4 regions of the Rhodoferax sp. LB1P47 genome follow, and region 4 is predicted to be linked to each of the others. Evidence: predicted binding sites of a transcription regulator. Region 4 holds the regulator's gene; each other region holds the start of a gene.

Region 1 (5,363 bases), on a different contig from region 4:
GCTGAAATGACAATATTTTTCAAGATACTGTGTCATGCCATGCATCATGGATGCTTGGCTTCGGGCTTTGTTGGCGATGTGCGTCACCGATGTCATTAAGCCCTCACGCTTGAGATGGGCCAGCTCATCAATAAATGCGCCTAACTCTGAATCGTTACGCAAAGCGAGTGATATTGCCACTTCTTTGGGGCGGCGTGGCATGAGCCGAAAGCATGCGCTGCTCACAATGCCAAAATTACCCTGGAAAAAAAGACCATCCAGCATGGGACCCAATCCAAATGGGTGGCTGTGCGCCAGTGGTGAGTCTTCTCCTAGACGTCGAAACCCGGTCTTAATGATCTGACCCGATCCACACACCACCTCTAACCCGAATAAGTCATCTTTACGTGGCCCAAAATAGCCGACACCACGGTCGAGCGCATTGCCGATCAGGCTCGTGTTTCTTGCCGATCCTGTGACATTGAAGGTTAGTTCAGGGCAGTGGGACTGCAAAAAATCGTATAGCTGCCCTTGTGTTACTCCGGCCTCAACTACGGCCACAGGGTTAGAAAGTGAAATTTTGTCCGCATTCAAAATGCGATTCATCCCGCTGAGATCCACCAGTGTGCAGCCTGCCGTGGGTGGCGATGCCGACCCATAACCCCAATTCAAACCGCAGGAAACGGGATAAAGCGGACTTTTGTCTTGCCTAGCCTGTCGTACGAGGTGTTGAATCTCTTTGATGGATGTTGGTCTGTGTACGGCTAAAACTGCTTGACTATGTCCCGTTGTGTTTGTAGATGTGACTCTGGGAAGAGGGGCGTGATGGCTCATGGCAAGTCTCCTAGGTTGGTAAAACATGCGACATAGTGTTACCGAAAACCAGTCGACGGTGCTCTACAAGCATATTTTCAGACAAATAAAAAGGACCCCGAAGGGTCCTTTTTATAGAGCCAAAATGTAGGCTAAATTACTTGGCGGAACGACGACGCGAAGCCGCCAAACCTACCAAACCCAAGCCGAAAAGTGCCAAACTGGTAGGCTCAGGAACACTGTTGAAGTCAATGCCACCGCTGGCATTGGTGATTGCAATAATATTTCCGTTTGTGGAAAAACCACTGCTCGTATTGGTGAAGCTGGATGCGATGAACTGGTAAAACGGAGCTGGATCGTAGAAAAAGCTTTCGCCATCCGAAGTCAGCACAACATCCAATGTGGCGTTAAGAGTTGTCCCAAGAAGTGCATTGATGGTTGCAACACCGGAATGGCTTCCCAATGTACCGCTTGCAAGCGCTACCGTATCAGCAGAGTGCGCCACAGTGCCCCCTGTGCCCGCAAGGTTTGCAAGGGCGAAGACGCTATTGTTAGCTAAACCATTTGCCGATTCACCGTAGATAGTGAAAGTCAGGCTGGTTACTGCGGACGAAGCAAGTGAACCGCTGGTTGTATAGCTGTACTCAGCCCAAAGGTGGTAGCCGCCAGAACTATTGGTGGACAGAAAAGTATCCGACACCACGCCAGAACTGCTGGAGAAAGACGCAAATTGAGTGTAACCGATACCGGATGTGCTGCTTGCACCCGTGATCGTCAATTGGGTGGTCGCTGAGCCATTGATGAAATTTGCATCAAAAGTTGTGCCAGCGGCTCCTTGGAAAAGAGTGGTGTCAACACTAAATGTTGGCGAAACGGCGGCCAGAGCGGGCAAAGAAAAACCAGCTGTTGCAACAGTTGCTGCAAGGGCCAGGGTTTGAAAGACATTTTTCATGAGAACTCCTAGGTTAGAAAAGTACTGAATACATAAATTGATAAGCAAGTCATGTGCCATGCAAATTTAATCTTACAAATCAACAACTTGCAAAAAAAACTGCAATCTCAGTGGTGAAACTGTAAACTTTTCCGACTGATGATGATGGGCGTCAATATTTTTTTGCTCTCATGCGCCAAAGAGTGCGTATGCACTTACCATTCCAGACAATTGCGCCCTAGGTCAAGTGTTTGGCTGAAAAATGGTTAAGTTTGTCTACAGCCAAAAAATAGGTCGAAGAATTGAGCGGTTTGATAATGGAGAGAACTTTGAATAATCTAATGATACTGGTTTCGGCGGTTTTTAAATGGGTATTTTTGGGCTTGCTGTTTGGATTTATTTCAGCATGCTCATTGTTTAATCCCGAATTTCCTGATGCACCCAAAATCATAAAATCAGCGGATTACAACTACATCATTGGGCCTGGCGATACGCTCAATGTGATTGTTTGGCGTAATCCTGAACTGTCAATGTCCGTCCCGGTTCGACCAGATGGGAAACTCACAACACCCTTAGTGGACGAGTTGGTTGTCCAGGGGAAAACTTCCATAGAAGTAGCCCGTGAGGTGGAAAAACAGTTAGCCAAGTTTGTACGCGATCCCGTTGTAACGGTCATCGTGACTAGTTTTGTGGGACCCTATAGTGAACAAATTCGGGTTGTAGGTGAAGCGGCAAAACCACAAATATTGCCTTACAAGAACAAAATGACAGTGTTGGATGTCATGATCGCCGTTGGTGGCCTGACGGATTTTGCTGATGGAAATGGATCAACTATTTTGAGAACCTCTGAAGGCGATAAGCGCTACTCTGTACGGCTGAAAGATCTAATAAAACGAGGTGATATTTCTGGGAATGTGGAAATGAAACCTGGTGATATATTAATAATACCACAAGGTTGGTTTTAAAGGTCTTTCATATAATCTAAATTTTGTTGGTATAGAGTAACTTTTATAAAATGGATGAATTAATTAATCAACTACTGACAATTTCTAAAGGCGCATGGAAACATCGTTGGCTGGGCTTAGTTGTTTCTTGGGTTGTCGGTGCAATTGGTGCTGGTGTCGTATTAAGAGTGCCCGATAAATATGAAGCCTCTGCACGAATTTATGTGGATACACAATCGATATTAAAGCCATTAATGTCTGGTTTGGCAGTCCAGCCTAATGTTGACCAACAAGTTGGTATGTTAAGCCGCACATTAATAACGCGTCCGAATGTAGAGAAGTTAATTCGCATGGCTGATCTTGATTTAGGCGTAACTTCTAAAAATGTTCAAGAGGGACTAACCGAAAGGTTGATGACTACGCTTCAAATAAAAAGTACTGCACGTGATAACCTTTATACACTTTCATTTCAGGATCAAAATCCCGAAAAAGCTAAACGTGTTATTCAGTCTCTCGTATCTATATTTGTGGAATCAAGTTTAGGCGATAACAGAAAAGATACAGATGCTGCAAAAAAATTCATTACAGACCAAATAAAAACATACGAATCAAAACTTGAAGCAGCTGAAGCAAGACTAAAAGAATTTAAATTAAAAAATATAGATGTTCAAACAGCTGATGGTGGAACTGATATAGCAGGAAGATTATCAGAAATTAGCACTCAATTGAATCAAGCTAAGTTAGAGTTAAGAGAATCCGAAAATGCCCGTGACGCAGCTAAAGCTCAGTTACAAAATGAAAAATCGCAAAATTCAAGCCTTACTTCGGGAAGTCTCTTACAAGAATCAGCGCAAACCTTTGCAACGCCTGAAATAGATTCACGAATAGATGCTCAAAAACGTAATTTAGATGGTTTACTGCAACGATTTACAGACCAACACCCGGATGTTGTAGGCGCACGGAGGCTAATAAAAGAGTTAGATGAACAGAAAAGAAAAGAAGTTCAAGAATTACGCAAGACTGCGATGACGCTCCCAAGAAGCACAAATACCAATAGTTTAGCTGCACAAGAATTAGGTCGCCTCCTCGCAGCGTCTGAAGTTCAGGTCGCATCATTGCGTGCAAGGGTCGCAGAGTATTCGTCACGATACGAAAAGGCGCGCGAATTTATGAAAACGGCGCCGCAAACTGAAGCTGAATATGCGCAGTTAAATCGTGATTACGCAATTAATAAGAAAAATTATGAAGATCTGGTAAGTCGTCGTGAATCTGCTTCACTTTCCGGTGATTTGGAATCTGCTGCAGGCGTCGCTGATTTTCGCTTGATTGATCCACCTCGTGTATCGCCTAAGCCAGTTGCCCCAAATAGGCTATTACTTTTATTGCTAGTTTTGGTTGTCGCAATTGGAACTGGTGGGTTCTCATCTTTTGTAGCAAGTCAACTACGGCCCGTTTTCCATGATGCCCGTTCACTGCGAAACGTAATCGACCTTCCTCTTCTGGGTGTTGTTACGTTGGTTATGAATGAAACTGAAAAACGTAAAGAAAGATCTGATTTAAAGAGATTTCTAGCTGCCTCTGGGGGATTTGTTGGTTTATTTGCAGTTTCTATTCTTGCTATGGCTTATATTTCTGGACAGGCAGGTTAGTTGAATGAGTACTTTAATTGAATTGGCAACAAAGCGATTGGAAGAGTTAAAGCGCGCAGGGGTTGATTTTAGTGAAAATATTGAAGGTTCGCAAAAAAATACTATTTTAGTATCTGAAGATATTTCTGTAGCTAAAAATAGCTCGGCTAACTTGGATTTTAGTAATAAAATAAATAAAAATATTAGATCAAAGAGTGTAAATTTAGACTTAGATGCATTAATAAATATAGGAATAGTAAGTCCAAATGCACCTAGGTCACAAATAGCTGATCAATATAGAGTAATTAAGCGCCCTCTAATAATGAATGCAATGGGGAAGGGCGCATCTATTATAAAAAATGGCAATCTTATAATGGTCACTAGCGCTTTAGCTGGGGAGGGGAAGAGCTTTTCTGCCGTTAATTTAGCTATGAGTATTGCAACTGAGCTAGATAACACGGTTATGCTCGTTGATGCCGATGTTGCTCGTCCTTCTATATTAAGGATGCTTGGCCTGCCAGCTAGCCCGGGATTATTAGACTTACTCGTAGGCGATGTAGAAGATTTATCTGAAGTCTTATTAAAAACTAATATAGATAAACTTACGATTTTACCTAGTGGAACACCGCATCTTCGTGCCACCGAACTGCTGGCCAGTGATGCTATGAGTCAACTTATTCGAAATATTGCAAATAGATATGCAGATCGAATCATAATTTTTGATTCACCACCACTGCTTTTGACAACTGAATCTCGTGTATTAGCTACGCACATGGGGCAAATAGTCATGGTCGTTCATGCTGAAAAGACCTTACAGGCTGATGTCCAGCACGCGCTAGCATCAATTAATGCTTGTCCTGTAAAAATGATGGTTTTGAATCAAGCCAAAACTTCTACGCAGGGTGAATACGGCGGTTATGGCGGCTATGGCTATGGCTATGGTCAGTGAAATTTTTCATTTTATTAGAATGAATTTAAATAATAAAAATTCATCTAGGGTAATTAATATATCTAATATTAAGTTATCTTTAGTAGTTTTTTCTTTAATTTTCTCAAACTTTACTAAAG
Region 2 (5,363 bases), on a different contig from region 4:
CACTGATCGTAGGCTCGACATCTTGGCGCAAATGAACAATGAGCTCGCGCATATGGTTCAAGACTAAAACATCCGGGGGCAATCCTGGTGGCAAATTGCCGATATGAGCAGCCTCAAGACGAAAGGTTCTGAAGCTTTCGTCAATCCGTAAGTAATCTCTGGCGATAATCCCCAATAAGGCACTGCCGCCCAGCCACATAACGAAAACCACCCAACGGCTGCAGGCCCATACAGACTTGCGATGCTGCCGCTGGTTCAGCATGCCCATGATCAACCCCGTCGGCAGTAAAAAATAAGCGTGGTGCAACGGCAACTCCACCATTGCGTGCAAGCCCACCACGAGCAACACCAACACCAACACCGCATCTTCCGGTGCGTCTACACACCAGATGGCGCGCAGTAACCACCACAAGAAAACGATCGAAACCACGCCCCCCAGCGGCAAGCCACACCACAAAACCAGGTCCAGAAACAAATTATGCGAATGTAAAAAAAACGAAGTCAAAGTGCCGTGGTTCTGGGCTACCGTCAATTGCGCTACGGCCAACTGGTCCCAGCCATACCCTAGCCATGGACGTTGAAGCACTGCATCCAGAAAAAGACGGTATGCCTTGATACGCAACTGGGTCGATCCCCCCCCCAGCGATGCGGAGCGGATTTGCACCTCCAGTCCCAAAAAATCACTTAGCTGCTGGAGGAGTAATGTACAAACCGCAAAGTACACAAAGAGTGAGGCGACTAGCCACGTACTACGTGGCGGTAAAAACCGTCGCCATGCACAGGCCGCCACAGCCAGCAAAAGCACGCCGATGGAAGCGATCCGAGATTGTGTCAAAGCCACCCCGAACAACAGAAACAGCACCGCCAGCACCGCTATGCCAACGCGTATTTGCTTGCGCAATACCCCCCATGCACAAGCCAGCACGCCCCACAGTAACAAAGTCGCCATTTGATTGGGTTGCCCCAAGTTGGCCGACGGTCTGTCGGGCGTGAATTCCGCTGTCCACACCTGCATTTCACTACCATCACCCGCCAAGCCTAGCCATTGACGCAGCTGCATCGCGACCGATACGAGCCCAGCGATGCCAATCGCGAGAAACAGGGCATCTGCCGCACGCCTCGGTGCAGCTTCTTCCCAGTGTGCGCCAATCAGCAAGGCCAGCAGCAGTCCCAGTACATACGCGGTAGACACCCAAGCCTGTCCACTGTAGGGCAGCATGCCCGCGCCAAACTGCAAAAATGGAACAGTTACCAGCACCCCAACCACCACAGTAATTGGGTGCCACGCCACCTTCCTTGGGGAGCGAAAAATCACAGCACCCCCAGCCACGGCCACCATTGCGGATGCCCACGCATCTGAATGGAAGGTGGCCCAAGGAAAATAATGGTTGGGAAGCAGCCAAGCCATGGCCAACAGCAGAGCCCACAAACCAGACCAAACTGGCGGCAACGGATCTCGGAGATTCAACGGCATCAAGTCCCAATCCAATACATAACGTCAATACAATTCGCGCATAAAAAAAGCCCCCCGAGGGAGGCTTTTCGGACAAGCGAGGCTACTAGCCTTGGCAGCTTGCGGGACGGTATTTAGTCAAAATCGTACCCGAGCAGGTCCAAATAATCTGATTATTGGTTCCGCGCACACCTGACAACTGAATATTGGCATTATTGATACGGCTTTCACCCTGGGCGGAAGCCGTGATGATTGCGCTGGAGGCATCCGTATAAGTGTAGAAAACAGAACTGACATACTTGGAGGATTGGGGATCAATCGACACACTGTTCGCCAGTGGCATGACACCAAAAACCTGCGCTCCCTCGGCTACGACCGTCTTGCCGGAAGATGCCGCCAAGATCACTTCCGTCACCTTCGCCCGCACGGTGTAATCCTGGTACGCAGGCAAAGCCACGGCCGCCAAAATACCAATAATCGCTACAACGATCATCAGTTCGATCAGGGTGAAACCCTTTTGCAAAGAACGCTTCATGGATGCTCCTAGAGTAAATGTTAAGACGGGGTAATAACGCAGATACCGTGCCAGTTGCTTATGGGGGGCTCAACGGCCCGCTTTTGACTTTGCCGGTGTTTTTGTGAACATTTTTGTCATTCTGAGCACTTGGACTTCAATGCGCGGGACATTTTTGGCACTGTTGCGGGGCCCAAAAGGCTCTGAATATGTTGTTACACCTCAAATGCTTGCCCCGCTTTCAGCCACCGGATGTCATGCGGCACATGCCGTCCTTCGGGCAGCGCACCGTCGAACTCGGCGATCTCGTCCATGATGAGCTCGGTCTCGAAGGGTTTGGTGTGGGTGATGAAGATGGGGAACTGCTTGAGGGGGTCTATGCCTTCTAGCTCATCGGCCAGCGACGCGGGCGATAAGTGCAGGCTGCGGCGGGCGAGGTCTTTTTCACGGTTGCTGAAGGCGGTTTCGATGACCAGCATGGCCACGTTGAGCTGTTCTAGCCGGTGCCAGAACGCGGGGTTGCGCTCGGTGTCGCCGGTAAACACCCAGCAGGGGCCGCCTGCCGATACGGCGTAACCTACGGCGGGGACGGTGTGTACGGCGGGGAGGGCTTCGATGGCTTTACCGTTGATGTGGGTGGTTTCGCCGACCATGATTTCATGGAAGCTGATAAACGGGGCCTTTGGTGTGGGAATGACGCTGAAGTCGGGCCAGATGATGTTGTTAAAAATATGCGCCTTCAGGGCGGCGATGGTACCGGCCAGCGCATAGATTTTGAGGGCGGTGGTGCGCTGGGAGGCGACGGCATCGACCATCAGCGGCAGTGCGGCTACGTGGTCTAGGTGCGAATGGGTCAGAAAGACGTGGTCGATGGCGCACATCTCGTCCAGTGTGAGGTCGCCAACGCCGGTGCCTGCGTCTATGAGTACATCGTCATCGACTAAGAACGAGGTGGTTCTACAGTCTTTAGCGATGGCCCCAGAGCATCCCAGCACGCGGACTTTCATGATGGCAGCCTTTATTTGGTTTCGAAATTGGTGGTGCCATCCCATGCGGGGTCAAATGGCAGCACGCGCATGGAGGCTACCCGATCGGCATAGAGGCGATACAGGTATTTTGTCGCATCCAGGCGCTGTAATTGGATTATTTGCAGGCCACATGCGGCCCAGTTTTGTGCGCGGTAGGCGGCGAGAAACGCATGCCACTGCTGGAGCTCTTCGCGCAGCAGGGGGTTGTCGGGGTCCTGTGCTGCTAATGGCGTGTAGATGGCCACAGCTTGTTCTTTGCCTTTGACGCGGACTTTATCGAGTTCTTGCCAGAAAAACTGCGGGGCACGTTCCTGGGTGCTGGCACTGGCGACGATTTCCACGCCGTAGATTTTGCTCAAGCCTTCCAGCCGGGCACCCAGGTTGACGGCATCGCCAATCACGGTGTAGCTGCGGCGGATATTGGAGCCCATGTCGCCTACACACATGTTGCCGGTGTTGAGTCCGATGCCGATGCTGATGGCGCGCAGGTTGCGATCGCGGTGGCTGTGGTTTAGCGCTTGTACGGCTTGCACCATGTTGAGGGCGGCCATCACCGACAGATGGGCGTGCTCGGGCGTGGTGACGGGAGCGCCCCAGAAGGCCATGACGCAGTCGCCCATGTACTTGTCGATGGTGCCCCGGTGGAGGCGGATTTGTGCCGTGAGTTGGCTGAAAACTTCGTTTAGTACCGTCTGGAGTTGCAGCGGCTCCATGTGTTCCGACATTTGGGTAAAGCCGCGTATGTCGCAAAACATCACCGTGAGTTCCTGGCTACGGGCCTGCATGGTGTAGCGGTCGGGGTTCTTCAGCATTTCGCCCACCAGCTCGGGTGGGACGTAGGTGCCAAACAGATGGGCCAGTTCGCGTTTGGAGCGGCTCTCCACAAAGTAGCCATAGGCCATGTTGAGCGCCGAGGCACTCACCGCCATCCATAACGCGGCAGCCAGTGGCAGCACCAGCCCACAGCCGAGGTACAGGCCCGCATTCAATCCGATAATCGCCACGACGACGCTGGCACTGAGTGCCACGGCCTGCGTGGCGGTCAAGCGCGGCAATGCCCATGCCAGTGTCAGCCCGGTCAACAGCAACAGCAGCACGTCGTAGCCCACCGCGTAGTCGGGTTTGACGGCAATGTTGCCGTCCATCAGGCCCGACAAGACGTTGGCGTGGATTTCGACTCCAGGGTAGGTTTCGCCCACCGGGGTGACGCGCAAGTCCAGCAGGCCGGGGACGGTCGTGCCGACCAGCACGATCTTGTCGTGCAAGCTGCCATCGGGCAGGCGGCGGGCCAAGATGTCGGCGGCGGAAACATAGCGGTAGGAGCCGCCTTGGGTGCCACCCGGGCCACCAGGGCCTCGAAAAGGCACCAGTACGGCACCACGGGCATCGACGGGAATGCTGCGCAGTTGTTTACCGTGCTCGAGCTGGATGCGGTCGATGTGGTCGCTGCCTAGGCTGTTTGGGGCGACACCGGGCACCACCTGGGGCAAGCCTGTTAACAGACGAAACATGCCCAACGACAAAGAGCTGTAGTACTGCCCTTGGTGCTCCGCCAGCAATGGCAAGCTGCGCACTACGCCATCGGCATCGGTGATGGCGTTAAAGAAGCCGGCGTTCGGTGCGGCCTCTGCGAGGGGGCGGATGTTGGCGTTGTAGCCGTTCCAGGATGTCAGCCCGATGTGCCGACTTTGCTGTGCGGCCATAACCGGGGCCGGCAAGCTGCCGGAGGTGCGGCCATCGCGGTCACTGCTGAAGTAGTAGCCCAGCACCACCGGGCGGTTGCGCAGCGACTGGGCAAGGATGGCATCAAAGTCCAGCGTGCTGCGGAGTTGTTGCACGGCTTCGGCAAAGCCGGGCTGGTCGCGCAGCTGGTGGCGTGCCAAGCGTTGCAGCTGCGCCAGGCCAGAACTTTCGTCTGCCTCGGCAAACACCACATCAAAACCCAGCAGGCGGATTTTTTGGTGGTCAAAAAGGGTATTGACCAAGGCTGCCAGTTTGTTGCGGCTCCAGGGCCAGCCCAGCTCGGCCAGGCTTTTTTCATCCAGATCGACAATGACAATGCGCTCATCCCGGGTGTGCGGCATGGTGGCACGCAGACGCGCGTCGTAGATGATGTCGTCCAGGCGCTGCAACACCCCTAAACGCAGTCCCCCTGTGGCATGCAGCAGCGCAAAAACAACCGGAATCAGGGTCACCAAGACCCGGGGCCAGTGTTGAAGCAGTGCGCGCATCTGGCCGCCTCTCTCAGCCGTACTGCGGTATTACGACTGGATAAATTGCATCTGGGTGCCGGCTAGATGCAGAACATCCCCATGTTTGAGGGCTACGGGGGTTGCTCCGATTGGGGTGGCATTCAGCGTCGGCAGCT
Region 3 (5,363 bases), on a different contig from region 4:
CGTCCATGCGCTGCAGCAGTTTGCCGGGAACGTCGACCCAGTACAGACGTTTTTCCTGCGGATGCCAAAACGGCGATTCGCCCAGGGCGTTGGGTTCGGTGGTAACGGTGGTCCAGGTCATGTTCGGTGTCAATTTGGTTGCAATGCCCGTATTGTGAACGGGCAAAAAATGGCCCGCGCACATCGCTGTGGGCGGGCCTCCGAGGCAGAACGCTTGCTTTCTTCGCCAGGGATACCGCAGAACCGGCTTTGCCGGGCTGCTGGTATCGCCCCCTGCAAGGGGGGTGGCGAAAAGCGCTTGCGCTGTAGCCTGGGGGTGTTACCTGTTGTAAGCAGTCTCGCCATGCGAGCTGATGTCGAGGCCTTCGCGCTCTTCTTCTTCGGTGACGCGCAGGCCGATGGTCAGGTCCACAATTTTGTAAGCCACAAAAGACACCACGCCGGACCAGACGATGGTCAGCAGCACGGCCTTGGCCTGGATCCACACCTGTGCCGCCACCGAGTACGCGTCAGCGGGGGTCATGCCTACCGAAACCCAGTCAGCCACGGTGGACGGGCCACCCAGGCTAGGCGAATTGAACACGCCGGTTAGCAGCGCACCCACGATGCCGCCCACGCCGTGCACGCCAAACACGTCCAGCGAGTCGTCGGCACCCAGCATCTTCTTCAGGCCATGCACACCCCACAGGCAGGCGAAACCGGCGATGAAACCAATCACCAGGCCGCCGCCGATGCCAACGTTACCGGCTGCGGGCGTAATCGCCACCAAGCCTGCCACCGCACCGGATGCAGCACCCAGCATCGACGCCTTGCCGCGCATCAGCGCTTCGCCCACGCACCATGCCAGCACCGCAGCCGCAGTGGCCGCCAGGGTGTTGACGAAGGCCAGAGCGGCGTAGCCGTTGGCTTCCAGAGCGGAACCGGCGTTAAAGCCAAACCAGCCCACCCACAGCAGGGACGCGCCCACCATGGTCAGGGTCAGGCTGTGGGGGGCCATAGATTCTTTGCCGTAGCCCACGCGCTTGCCCAGCATGTAGGCACCGACCAAACCAGCCACAGCGGCGTTGATGTGCACTACCGTGCCGCCAGCGAAGTCCAGCGCGCCCCACTGCCAGATCAAACCGGCCTTGGCGGTCATGGCATCGGCCACTTCCTTGCTGGCGTAAGCGTCAGGGCCCATCCAGAACCACACCATGTGGGCCATAGGGGCGTAGCAGAAGGTGAACCACAGAGCCGAGAACAGCAACACGGCCGAGAACTTGATACGTTCGGCGAAAGCACCAACGATCAGGCAGCAGGTGATACCGGCGAACGTGGCCTGGAAGGCGGCGAACACGATTTCAGGAATATAGACACCCTTGCTGAACGTGGCCGCATTGGCAAACGTGCCCGCAGTGTTGTCCCACACGCCCTTCATGAACAGCCGGTCAAAGCCGCCAATGAACGCGTTGCCTTCGGTGAACGCCAGGCTGTAGCCGTAGATGAACCACAGCACCACGATCAGCGAGAACGTGACCATGACCTGCATCAGCACCGACAGCATGTTCTTGCTGCGCACCAGGCCGCCGTAGAACAGGGCCAGGCCGGGCACGGTCATCAAAATAACCAGCAGGGTGGAAACCATCATCCAGGCGGTGTCGCCCTTGTTGGGCACGGGGGCGGCAACGGGTGCAGCTTCGGCAGCAGCGGGTGCCACAACGGCAGCCGCAGGCGCGGCCTCGGCCGGCGCGGGTGCCGCGTCAGCGGGCTTGGCTTCGGCCGGAGCGGCTTCCACCACGGCGCTGGCAGCAGGTTCAGCGGCGGCGGTTTGCGCCTGGGCGAAACTTCCACCCCACAGGAGTCCTAGGCCCAAGGCCAGGGAGGCAATGATTTTTTTCATTTTTGACAAACTTTCAGATAAGACAAGGGGCGGTGCTTACAGCGCTTCTTTGCCGGTTTCGCCGGTACGGATACGGACAACCTGTTCCAGGTTGTAGACAAAAATCTTGCCGTCGCCGATCTTGCCGGTGCGGGCGGCACCTTCAACGGCTTCGATCACGCGGTCTACCAGCTCGTCGGCAATGGCAGCTTCAATCTTCACCTTGGGCAAGAAATCGACCACATACTCGGCACCACGGTACAGCTCGGTATGGCCCTTTTGGCGACCGAAGCCCTTGACTTCCGTCACGGTGATACCCTGCACACCAATGCTGGAGAGGGCTTCACGCACTTCGTCCAACTTAAAGGGTTTGATGATGGCGGTGACTAGTTTCATGGCTGCTCTTTCGGTAGGCTGTCGCAAAAATGGGCACCAAGGCGGGTGGCCTTGGGGCTCGGGCTGTTGCATGTGCTTCCCCTCTAAAAGGAGAACGGCGAACCGATTTAAGCAGGTTGCGTGCCAAATAAGTGTTACTTTGGTAACGCCTACCAGCAGCCCCTTTTTTCGGCCATGCACAGGTTTGGGCAGGTATTTATCGCACAAAAATGGTGCGCGCAGGTGGTTTACATGTTGAATCCCACCGTTGCGCACCGATATGGGGAGGCACGTTGTTATGGGCTTATGTTTGGTGCAAAGCCGGGCTTTGCTGGGCTTGGATGCCCCTGCGGTCACCGTCGAGGTGCATTTAACCAATGGCTTGCCCAGCTTCACGCTGGTCGGGTTGGCCGAGGTCGAGGTCAAAGAAGCCCGCGAACGGGTGCGCTCGGCGATCCAGAATTCGGGGCTGGAATTCCCCCACAACCAACGCATCACCGTCAACCTGGCCCCGGCCGACCTGCCCAAAGACTCGGGCCGGTTTGATTTGCCCATCGCCCTGGGCATCCTGGCCGCCAGCGGCCAGATCGACACCGCGCGGCTGGCCGGGCATGAATTTGCCGGTGAACTGTCGCTGTCGGGTGCGCTGCGCCCAGTGCGCGGCGCACTCGCCACCAGCCTGGCCTTGCACATCGCCCAAGTGCAAACCCGGCTGGTGCTGCCCCCCGGCAGTGCCGAAGAAGCCGCCCTGGTGCCCGGTGCCCAGGTGTTCTGCGCCCAGCACCTGCTTGACGTGGTGCAGCAGTTTCTGCCCCTGGATGGCAATGCACCCGAACCCACAGACGGCTGGACCCGGCAGACCGCCACCCCTTTGCCCGCCTCGGCCACCTACGCCGATCTGGCCGACGTCAAAGGCCAGGCCGGGGCCAAACGGGCGCTAGAAATCGCCGCAGCGGGCGGCCACAGCCTGCTGCTGGTCGGCCCACCCGGCTCGGGCAAGTCCATGCTGGCACAACGCTTTGCCGGCCTGCTGCCGCCCATGACCGTCATTGAAGCCCTGCAAAGCGCCGCCATCGCCAGCCTGGGCGGCTGCTTTGCACTGGAGCAGTGGGCCACCCGCCCCACCTGCAGCCCCCACCACACCGCCAGCGCTGTGGCTCTGGTGGGCGGCGGCTCGCCACCCCGACCTGGTGAAATATCGTTGGCGCACCACGGCGTGCTGTTTCTCGACGAGCTGCCCGAATTCCCCCGCGCCGCGCTTGAAGCATTGCGCGAACCACTGGAAACCGGCCGCATCACCATCGCCCGCGCCGCCCGCCGAGCCGAATTTCCGGCCCGCTTCCAGCTCATCGCCGCCATGAACCCCTGCCCCTGCGGCTACCTCGGCGCACGCCAACAAGCCTGCCGTTGCAGCCCGGACCAGGTGGCGCGCTACCAGGGCAAACTCAGCGGCCCGCTGATCGACCGCATCGACCTGCACATCGAAGTGCCCGCCCTCCCCGCCGAAGACCTGCTGCACGCCCCGCCCGGTGAATCCACCGCCGCCATCCGCGCCCGCTGCGCCACCGCCCGACAGCACGCCATAGACCGCCAAGGCAAAACCAACCAGGCACTACAAGGCCAAGAGATCGACCAATTCGCCGCCCTGGACCCCGCCGCCGCCAAGTTCCTGACCACCGCCGCCGCCAAACTCGGCTGGTCCGCACGCGGCGTACACCGGGCCCTGAAAGTGGCGCGGACGATTGCAGATTTAGAGGGTGCAGCCACCACGCAGAGTCACCATGTGGCGGAGGCGATGCAGTACCGGCGGGCCTTGCGGGCTACGGGCTGATGGCACAGCCAACCATGCACACTATTTACAGAAATGGGGGCAGCTAGGCAGCCACCAAAAATGCTACATATTTAATAGCTACTAGCGCATATTAAATAAGCGCCAGAGGCCTGTTTGATGCTGATTCTCATGCCAAGGGCATGGCCCCGCTGTGGTGCGGGGCGGTATCCGGCAGGCGCATTTCAAACGTCGTCCCCGCACCTTCCTGGCTGCGCACGGTGAGGCTGCCGCCCAGCACGTTGGTGACGGCATTGAAAGCGATGTGCAAGCCAAGGCCGGTGCCGCCCCGGCCCATTTTGGTAGTAACGAAGGGATCGAAGACGCGCTCCAGCAGCGCCGGCGGAATACCGCAGCCGTCGTCGGCCACGCGCAGCACCAGCGCGCCCTGGCCATCGCGCTCGCCGGTGATGCGCACGGTGCCCTGGGGGCGGCCCTCAAAACCGTGCAGCACGGCGTTATGGACCAGGTTGCCAATGGCCTGGCCCAACGCGCCGGGGTAGCTGTCCAGGCGCAGGCCGGTGGGCACATCGACCACGATGGTGTAGGGCGTGCGGGCGAAGCTGGGGCGCAGGCTGACAACCATTTCATCGACTACTTCGCGCAGCTCGAAAGGGCGGCGCTGGGAACTGGTTTGGTCTACCGCCACCTGCTTGAAGCTGGCGACCAGGTCGGCCGCACGGTGCAGGTTGCGGGCCGCAATGTCGGTGGCCTGTTCCGCGCTGTCCAGCAGGCTCTCCAGAGCACTGCGGCGCAGGCCCGCCTGCATGGCGGCGCGGAACTGGCGCACCTCGTCGGTGAGCGCGGTCACGGCCATCAGGCTGTTGCCCAGCGGGGTGTTGAGTTCGTGGGCCACGCCCGCCACCAGCCCGCCTAGGGCGGCCATTTTTTCCACCCGCACCAGCTCGCCCTGGGTTTCGCGCAGGTGGGCCACCACGCTGGAGAGTTCTTCGTTGGTAACCGCCAGGGCCTCGGTGCGGCGCTGCACGCGGGCTTCGAGTTCGGTGTTGAGTTCGCGCAGTTCGTTGCTGATGCGGCGCATATCGCCGATGTCGATGCTGGCCCAGATCATCAAGTGGGCGTCGCCAATCTGCACCTGGCGACCAAAGACTTGGCACAGCACCGGCTGGCCGTCGGCCCGGTACAGCGTTCCCTCGGTAGTCAGGCTACCGTCGACCATATGGACCATGGCGTTTTCGCGGGCCTCGCTGGACGGCAGCAGGCCAATGCCGATGCCGGTGCGGCCCAGCACATCTTCGCGCGCAAAGCCGTAGGCAGTGCACCAGGCCTGGTTCACGTCCA
Region 4 (5,363 bases):
GCCAAAGCCAAGGCCAAGGCCACCCCCACCACGGCCCCGGTGCTGGCCCCTACCGCCGAGCCTTTCGAGTACTTTGTGCAGGCCGGAGCCTTTCGCAGCACCGAAGACGCCGAAGCCCAGCGTGCCAAGCTGGCCATGATGGGTATGGAGGCACGGGTGACCGAGCGCGAACAGGCGGGCCGCACGGTCTACCGCGTCCGCATGGGGCCGTACGCCAAGCGTGACGATGCCGAGCGCGCCAAAGACAAGCTGGAAAACGCCGGAGGCGACACCACCCTGGTGCGCGTGCAGCGTTGATGCTGTGGTGCTGAACTTTTTGCCTCAAGCCCCCCTCTGACCCCCCACAAGGAGTGATTTGCAATGAAACGTCGTGAGTTTTCGCTGACCTCAGCCAGTGTGCTGACCGGATCGGCCCTGGCTATTTCGCCCATCGGCAGCGCATTCGCCCAGGGCAAACCGCCCGTGGCGGGCACCGACTACCTGGTGCTGGACAAGCCTGCGCCCACCGAAGCCCCGGCGGGCAAGGTGGAGGTGATCGAGTTCTTCTGGTATGCCTGCTCGCATTGCTTTGCGTTTGAGCCTGCGCTGTCCGCCTGGCTCAAGAAGCTGCCCAAGAACGTGGCTTTCCGTCGCGTGCCGGTGGTGTTCCAGGACAGTTTCATCCCGCCGCAAAAGCTCTACTACACGCTGGAGGCGATGGGCCAGCTAGAGGCGCTGCACAGCAAAGTGTTCAATGCCATCCATGTTGAGCGCCAAAAGCTCGACAAAGACAATCTGGTGATCGACTGGGCCGCCAAGCAGGGCCTGGACAAAGCCAAGTTCGTGGAAACCTACAACTCGTTCTCGGTGACCACCAAGGTGCGTAAAGCCGCGCAATTGCAGCAGGCCTACAACGTGGCCGGTGTGCCGGCAATGGGTGTGGCCGGACGTTTCTACACCGACGGCACGCAAGCCCAGTCGATGGAGCGCGGCCTGACGATCGTGGACTACTTGGTGGCACAGCAGAAAACCTGAAGTCGCCGGTTGCTGCTGAACCGAGGCCCGCTTTTGCGGGCTTTTTTCTGGGCGAATCAAATCGACCACGGCACGACCGGTACAATCATTTGCAAGATTCGTGCCTCTATGAAAAAAGCCTACCCCACCCTCCTATTCTTGCTGCTGTGCGCCTGTGCGGGCGGTTCTGCCTGGGCTGAAAAAGCCGATCGCCTCAAGCCCATGAACATCGAATCCGATGCCATGCGCTACGACGATCTGAAGCAAACCAATGTGTTCACCGGCCGCGTGGTGATGAGCAAGGGCAGTATCGTCATCCGGGGCGGGCGGGTGGATGTGCGCCAGGATGCCGAGGGCAACCAGACCGGCATCGTGACCGCCGAGCCCGGCAAGCTGGCCTACTTCAAGCAAAAGCGCGACGGTGTGGATGAATACATCGAAGGCGAGGGCGAAACCATCCTCTACAACAGCAAGCTGGACAACGTGCGTTTCATCAAGCGTGCCGTGATGCGCCGCTTGCTGGGTAGCAAGGTCAACGACGAAGTCACCGGCGGGGTCATCGTGTATGACAACACCACCGACGTATTTACCGTAGACAACGGCAACTCCGCCAACGACCCTGGCGGCCAGAACGGCCGGGTTCGTGCCATGTTGACCCCCAAGGTGACGGCCCCAGCCGCTGCTGCCAGCGCCACCAGCCCCGCGCTGCGCTCCAGTACCACGCTAGAGGGCGCGCAGAAGTGAGCGGCCCGGTTGCCGTGGCAGAAAGCCGCCTGGAAGCCCGCCATCTGCAAAAAGCCTACGGCAGCCGTAAAGTCGTCAAAGACGTGACCCTGGCGGTCAAAAAAGGCGAAGTGGTCGGGCTGCTGGGCCCCAACGGCGCAGGTAAAACCACCTCGTTCTACATGATTGTGGGCCTGGTGCGGGCCGATGGCGGCAGCATTTCCATCGACGGCCAGCCGGTTGAGCACATGCCGATCCACCGCCGTTCGCGCCTGGGCCTGAGCTATTTGCCGCAAGAGGCCTCGATTTTCCGCAAGCTCACGGTGGAAGAAAACGTGCGCGCCGTGCTGGAGCTGCAACACGACGAGCAGGGCAAGTCGCTGACCAAACCGGTGATCGAAGCCCGCCTCACCGCCTTGCTGGAAGACCTGCGGGTCGAACACCTGCGCGACTCCTCGGCGATGGCCCTGTCCGGGGGCGAGCGCCGCCGGGTCGAGATTGCCCGCGCCCTGGCCACCCAGCCGCGCTTCATCCTGCTGGACGAACCGTTTGCCGGTATCGACCCGATTGCGGTGATCGAGATCCAGCGCATCATCGGCTTCCTGAAGTCGCGCGGCATTGGTGTGTTGATCACCGACCACAACGTGCGCGAAACCCTGGGTATTTGCGACCACGCCTACATCATCAGCGACGGCAACGTGCTGGCCGAAGGTACGCCGTCCGAGATCGTCGACAACGCCGATGTGCGGCGCGTCTACCTCGGCGAGCACTTCCGTATGTGATCGCACGATGAAGCAAGGCCTCTCCCTACGCGTTTCCCAGCACCTGGCGCTCACGCCCCAGTTACAACAGTCCATCCGTCTTTTGCAGCTGTCCACCCTGGAACTCAGCCAGGAAGTGGACCAGATGCTGGACGATAACCCGTTTCTGGAGCGCAACCTGGACGACGCGCCGCGCGAAGAGTTTGGTTTGGCCCAGTCCGACACCCCCGTCAGCGCGGGTGACCGCGAAACCGAGTCTGCTCCTACTTCTGTAGCTGAATACGCAGGTGAATCCAGCGCTGAAGCCTCAAATGACTCTGAAACCCCACTCACCGGTGGCGACGACACCAGCTGGGACGGCGACGGCAGCTCTGAGATCAGGCCCGACGACAGCGAGTGGGGCGGCGACGCACCCGCCCGCCACAACAACCTGGGCGAAGAAGGCGAGGCCGATGCCACCGAGCTGGCCCGCAACCAGGAGTCGCTGACCAGCTTTCTGCACCGCCAGGCCTTGGCGTTGCGCCTGGGCGAGGTGGACCAGGCGGCGCTGCGCTTTTTGATCGAATCGCTGAACGACGACGGCTACCTGGAAGACGACCTGGCCACCCTGGCCCAAGGCCTGTCGGGTGGCGACTCGGAAGCGCAGGAGGAACTGGTACACCGCTTCACCGTCGCTCTGGGCCTGTTGCAAAGCCTGGAACCGCCGGGGGTGGGGGCAACCCATCTGGGCGAATGCCTGCTGCTGCAACTCAAGGCTTTGAAGGCCACCCTGGGCGACGACCCGGTGCGCAAAACCGCGCTGCGCATCTGCCGCCAGCCGATGGACCTGCTGGCCCGGCGCGATGTGAAGCGCCTGTGCCAGCTGTGCCACGCCAGTGATGCCGACATCAAAGCCGCGATTGCCATGATTGCCCGGCTGGAGCCCAAGCCCGGCCGCCGCTTTGTGGACGTGGAGCGCAACATCGTGGTGCCCGACGTGATTGTTGCCAAAGTGGGGCGTGGCGCCAATACCAAGTTTCGGGTGGCGCTGAACCCCGAGGTGATGCCGCGCTTGCGGGTGCACGACATCTATGCCAACGCGCTGCGCCTGCACAAGGGCGGTGGTAAGGACTCCTCGAACAACGCCGCACTCCAGCAGCGCCTGCAAGAAGCCCGCTGGTTCATCAAGAACATCCAGCAGCGCTTCGACACCATCCTGCGGGTCAGCAACGCCATCGTGGAGCGGCAAAAGAACTTCTTCAGCCACGGTGCGCTGGCCATGCGCCCGCTGGTGCTGCGCGAGATTGCCGACGAGCTGGGCCTGCACGAATCCACCATCAGCCGCGTCACCACCGCCAAGTACATGGCCACGCCGTACGGCACGTTTGAGCTGAAATACTTCTTCGGCTCGTCGCTCGGCACCGAGACCGGCGGCAACGCCTCCAGTACGGCGGTGCGCGCTCTGATCAAGCAGTTCGTCGCCTCCGAAGATCTGAAAAAACCGTTGAGCGACAGCCAGTTGTCGGACATGCTGAAAGAGCAAGGCATTGAATGCGCCCGCCGCACGGTCGCCAAATACCGCGAAGCCCTGCGGATTGCGCCGACGAATTTGCGCAAGGCGCTGTAACGGGCATCCGATCGGCGTGTGCTGTGCCAGCGCCAAAGCGCTCCTGGCGCCCCCTATGGGATACTCCACGCCTCCCAGCGGACCCGCTCCGCGTCCCACTTTGGCACCGATCCCATGAACCAACTCCAATTATTTTTACCCTGCGCCGCTGGCGTGGAAGAGCTGCTGGCCGAAGAGGTACACGCAATTACGGGCTTGCAGGGCGAGGATTTGCGCTCGCACCGGGGTGGCGTGCTGGTGCGCTCGTCGTGGCGCGACGCGATGCGGCTCAATTTGCACAGCCGCCTGGCGCAGCGGGTGCTGATCGAACTGTCCAGCACGCCCTACCGCACGGAGCAAGACCTGTACGAGGCGGCGAGCAACGTGGCCTGGGAGATTTGGTTCACGCCCAGCCAGAGCTTCAAGGTGGAAGTCACTGCGCAGCACAGCCCGCTGACCTCGCTGAACTTTGCTGCCCTGAAGGTCAAGGACGCGGTGGCCGACCGCTTCCGTTTTAAGACCGGCGTACGCCCCGATGTGAACGTGCAGTGGCCCGATGCCCGCATCTACCTGCACCTGACCACCGAGCACGCCACCATCTACATCGACACCTCGGGCGACGCGCTGTTCAAACGCGGCTGGCGCGAAGACAAGGGCGATGCCCCGCTGAAAGAAACCCTGGCCGCCGCCATGATTGCCGCCAGCGGCTGGGACGGCACCACGCCCTTCTACGACCCCTGCTGCGGCAGCGGCACCATTGCCATCGAGGCCGCGCAGATCGCCTGCAACATCGCCCCGGGCAGCCTGCGCCGCTTTGGTTTCGAGAAACTGCTGCCGTTCCAGCCCCATGTGTGGTCGGCCATCCAAGACCAGGCGGCCGAGGCCGAGCACGAGCCGGAGACGCAGATTTTTGGCAGCGATGTGGCCCACCGCATGGTCGATTTCGCCACCCGCAACGCCGAGCGCGCGGGGGTCACGGGCGTGGTCGAATTCCGGGGTGGCGATGCCTTGCAGCGTATGCCCCCAGCGCCATCCGGCGTGATGCTGCTGAACCCACCCTACGGCGAGCGGATCGAAGTGGCCGGTGTGGCCGGGCGGCGTGAGGCGGCGCAGACCGAAGACGGCGGCAGCGATTTCTTTCCCCAGTTGGCCACCCACTGGAAGCGCAACTACGCTGGCTGGACGGGCTGGGTGCTCACCCCCGACCTGAAGCTGCCCAACAAAATGCGCCTGAAAGAATCGCGCCGCGTACCGATGTGGAACGGCCCCATTGAGTGCCGCCTGTTCCGCTTCGACATGGT

The links. The regulator sigma-54, encoded in region 4, starts transcription at its own class of promoters, with help from an activator protein. The targets are predictions, from matches to a motif close to TGGCANGNAANCTGCTTT.
Region 1: pepA (flocculation-associated PEP-CTERM protein PepA) is a predicted target of sigma-54. The motif match lies at 1,932-1,949, and genes of this name have one in related genera.
Region 2: AC0969_RS14800 (pilin) is a predicted target of sigma-54. The motif match lies at 2,024-2,041, and genes of this name have one in related genera.
Region 3: glnK (P-II family nitrogen regulator) is a predicted target of sigma-54. The motif match lies at 2,363-2,380, and genes of this name have one in related genera.

What each region holds. Positions count from the first base shown of each region.
Region 1 covers NZ_JBWMAU010000001.1:376,278-381,640, reverse strand. Annotated here, with positions in the region: gene AC0969_RS01800 (FAD-binding oxidoreductase) at 1-813, opposite strand, end outside; gene pepA (flocculation-associated PEP-CTERM protein PepA) at 950-1,744, opposite strand; gene AC0969_RS01790 (XrtA/PEP-CTERM system exopolysaccharide export protein) at 2,053-2,688, shown strand; gene AC0969_RS01785 (XrtA system polysaccharide chain length determinant) at 2,739-4,316, shown strand; gene AC0969_RS01780 (XrtA-associated tyrosine autokinase) at 4,321-5,244, shown strand; gene AC0969_RS01775 (TIGR03016 family PEP-CTERM system-associated outer membrane protein) at 5,213-5,363, shown strand, end outside.
Region 2 covers NZ_JBWMAU010000013.1:81,040-86,402, forward strand. Annotated here, with positions in the region: gene AC0969_RS14795 (PglL family O-oligosaccharyltransferase) at 1-1,474, opposite strand, end outside; gene AC0969_RS14800 (pilin) at 1,560-1,988, opposite strand; gene AC0969_RS14805 (3',5'-cyclic-nucleotide phosphodiesterase) at 2,183-2,974, opposite strand; gene AC0969_RS14810 (CHASE2 domain-containing protein) at 2,986-5,226, opposite strand; gene AC0969_RS14815 (FHA domain-containing protein) at 5,257-5,363, opposite strand, start outside.
Region 3 covers NZ_JBWMAU010000009.1:42,226-47,588, forward strand. Annotated here, with positions in the region: gene AC0969_RS11745 (SMP-30/gluconolactonase/LRE family protein) at 1-121, opposite strand, end outside; gene AC0969_RS11750 (ammonium transporter) at 320-1,879, opposite strand; gene glnK (P-II family nitrogen regulator) at 1,916-2,254, opposite strand; gene AC0969_RS11760 (YifB family Mg chelatase-like AAA ATPase) at 2,532-4,064, shown strand; gene AC0969_RS11765 (ATP-binding protein) at 4,192-5,363, opposite strand, start outside.
Region 4 covers NZ_JBWMAU010000006.1:24,500-29,862, reverse strand. Annotated here, with positions in the region: gene AC0969_RS09060 (SPOR domain-containing protein) at 1-297, shown strand, start outside; gene AC0969_RS09055 (thiol:disulfide interchange protein DsbA/DsbL) at 361-1,014, shown strand; gene lptA (lipopolysaccharide transport periplasmic protein LptA) at 1,123-1,737, shown strand; gene lptB (LPS export ABC transporter ATP-binding protein) at 1,734-2,498, shown strand; gene AC0969_RS09040 (RNA polymerase factor sigma-54) at 2,506-4,083, shown strand; gene AC0969_RS09035 (THUMP domain-containing class I SAM-dependent RNA methyltransferase) at 4,198-5,363, shown strand, end outside.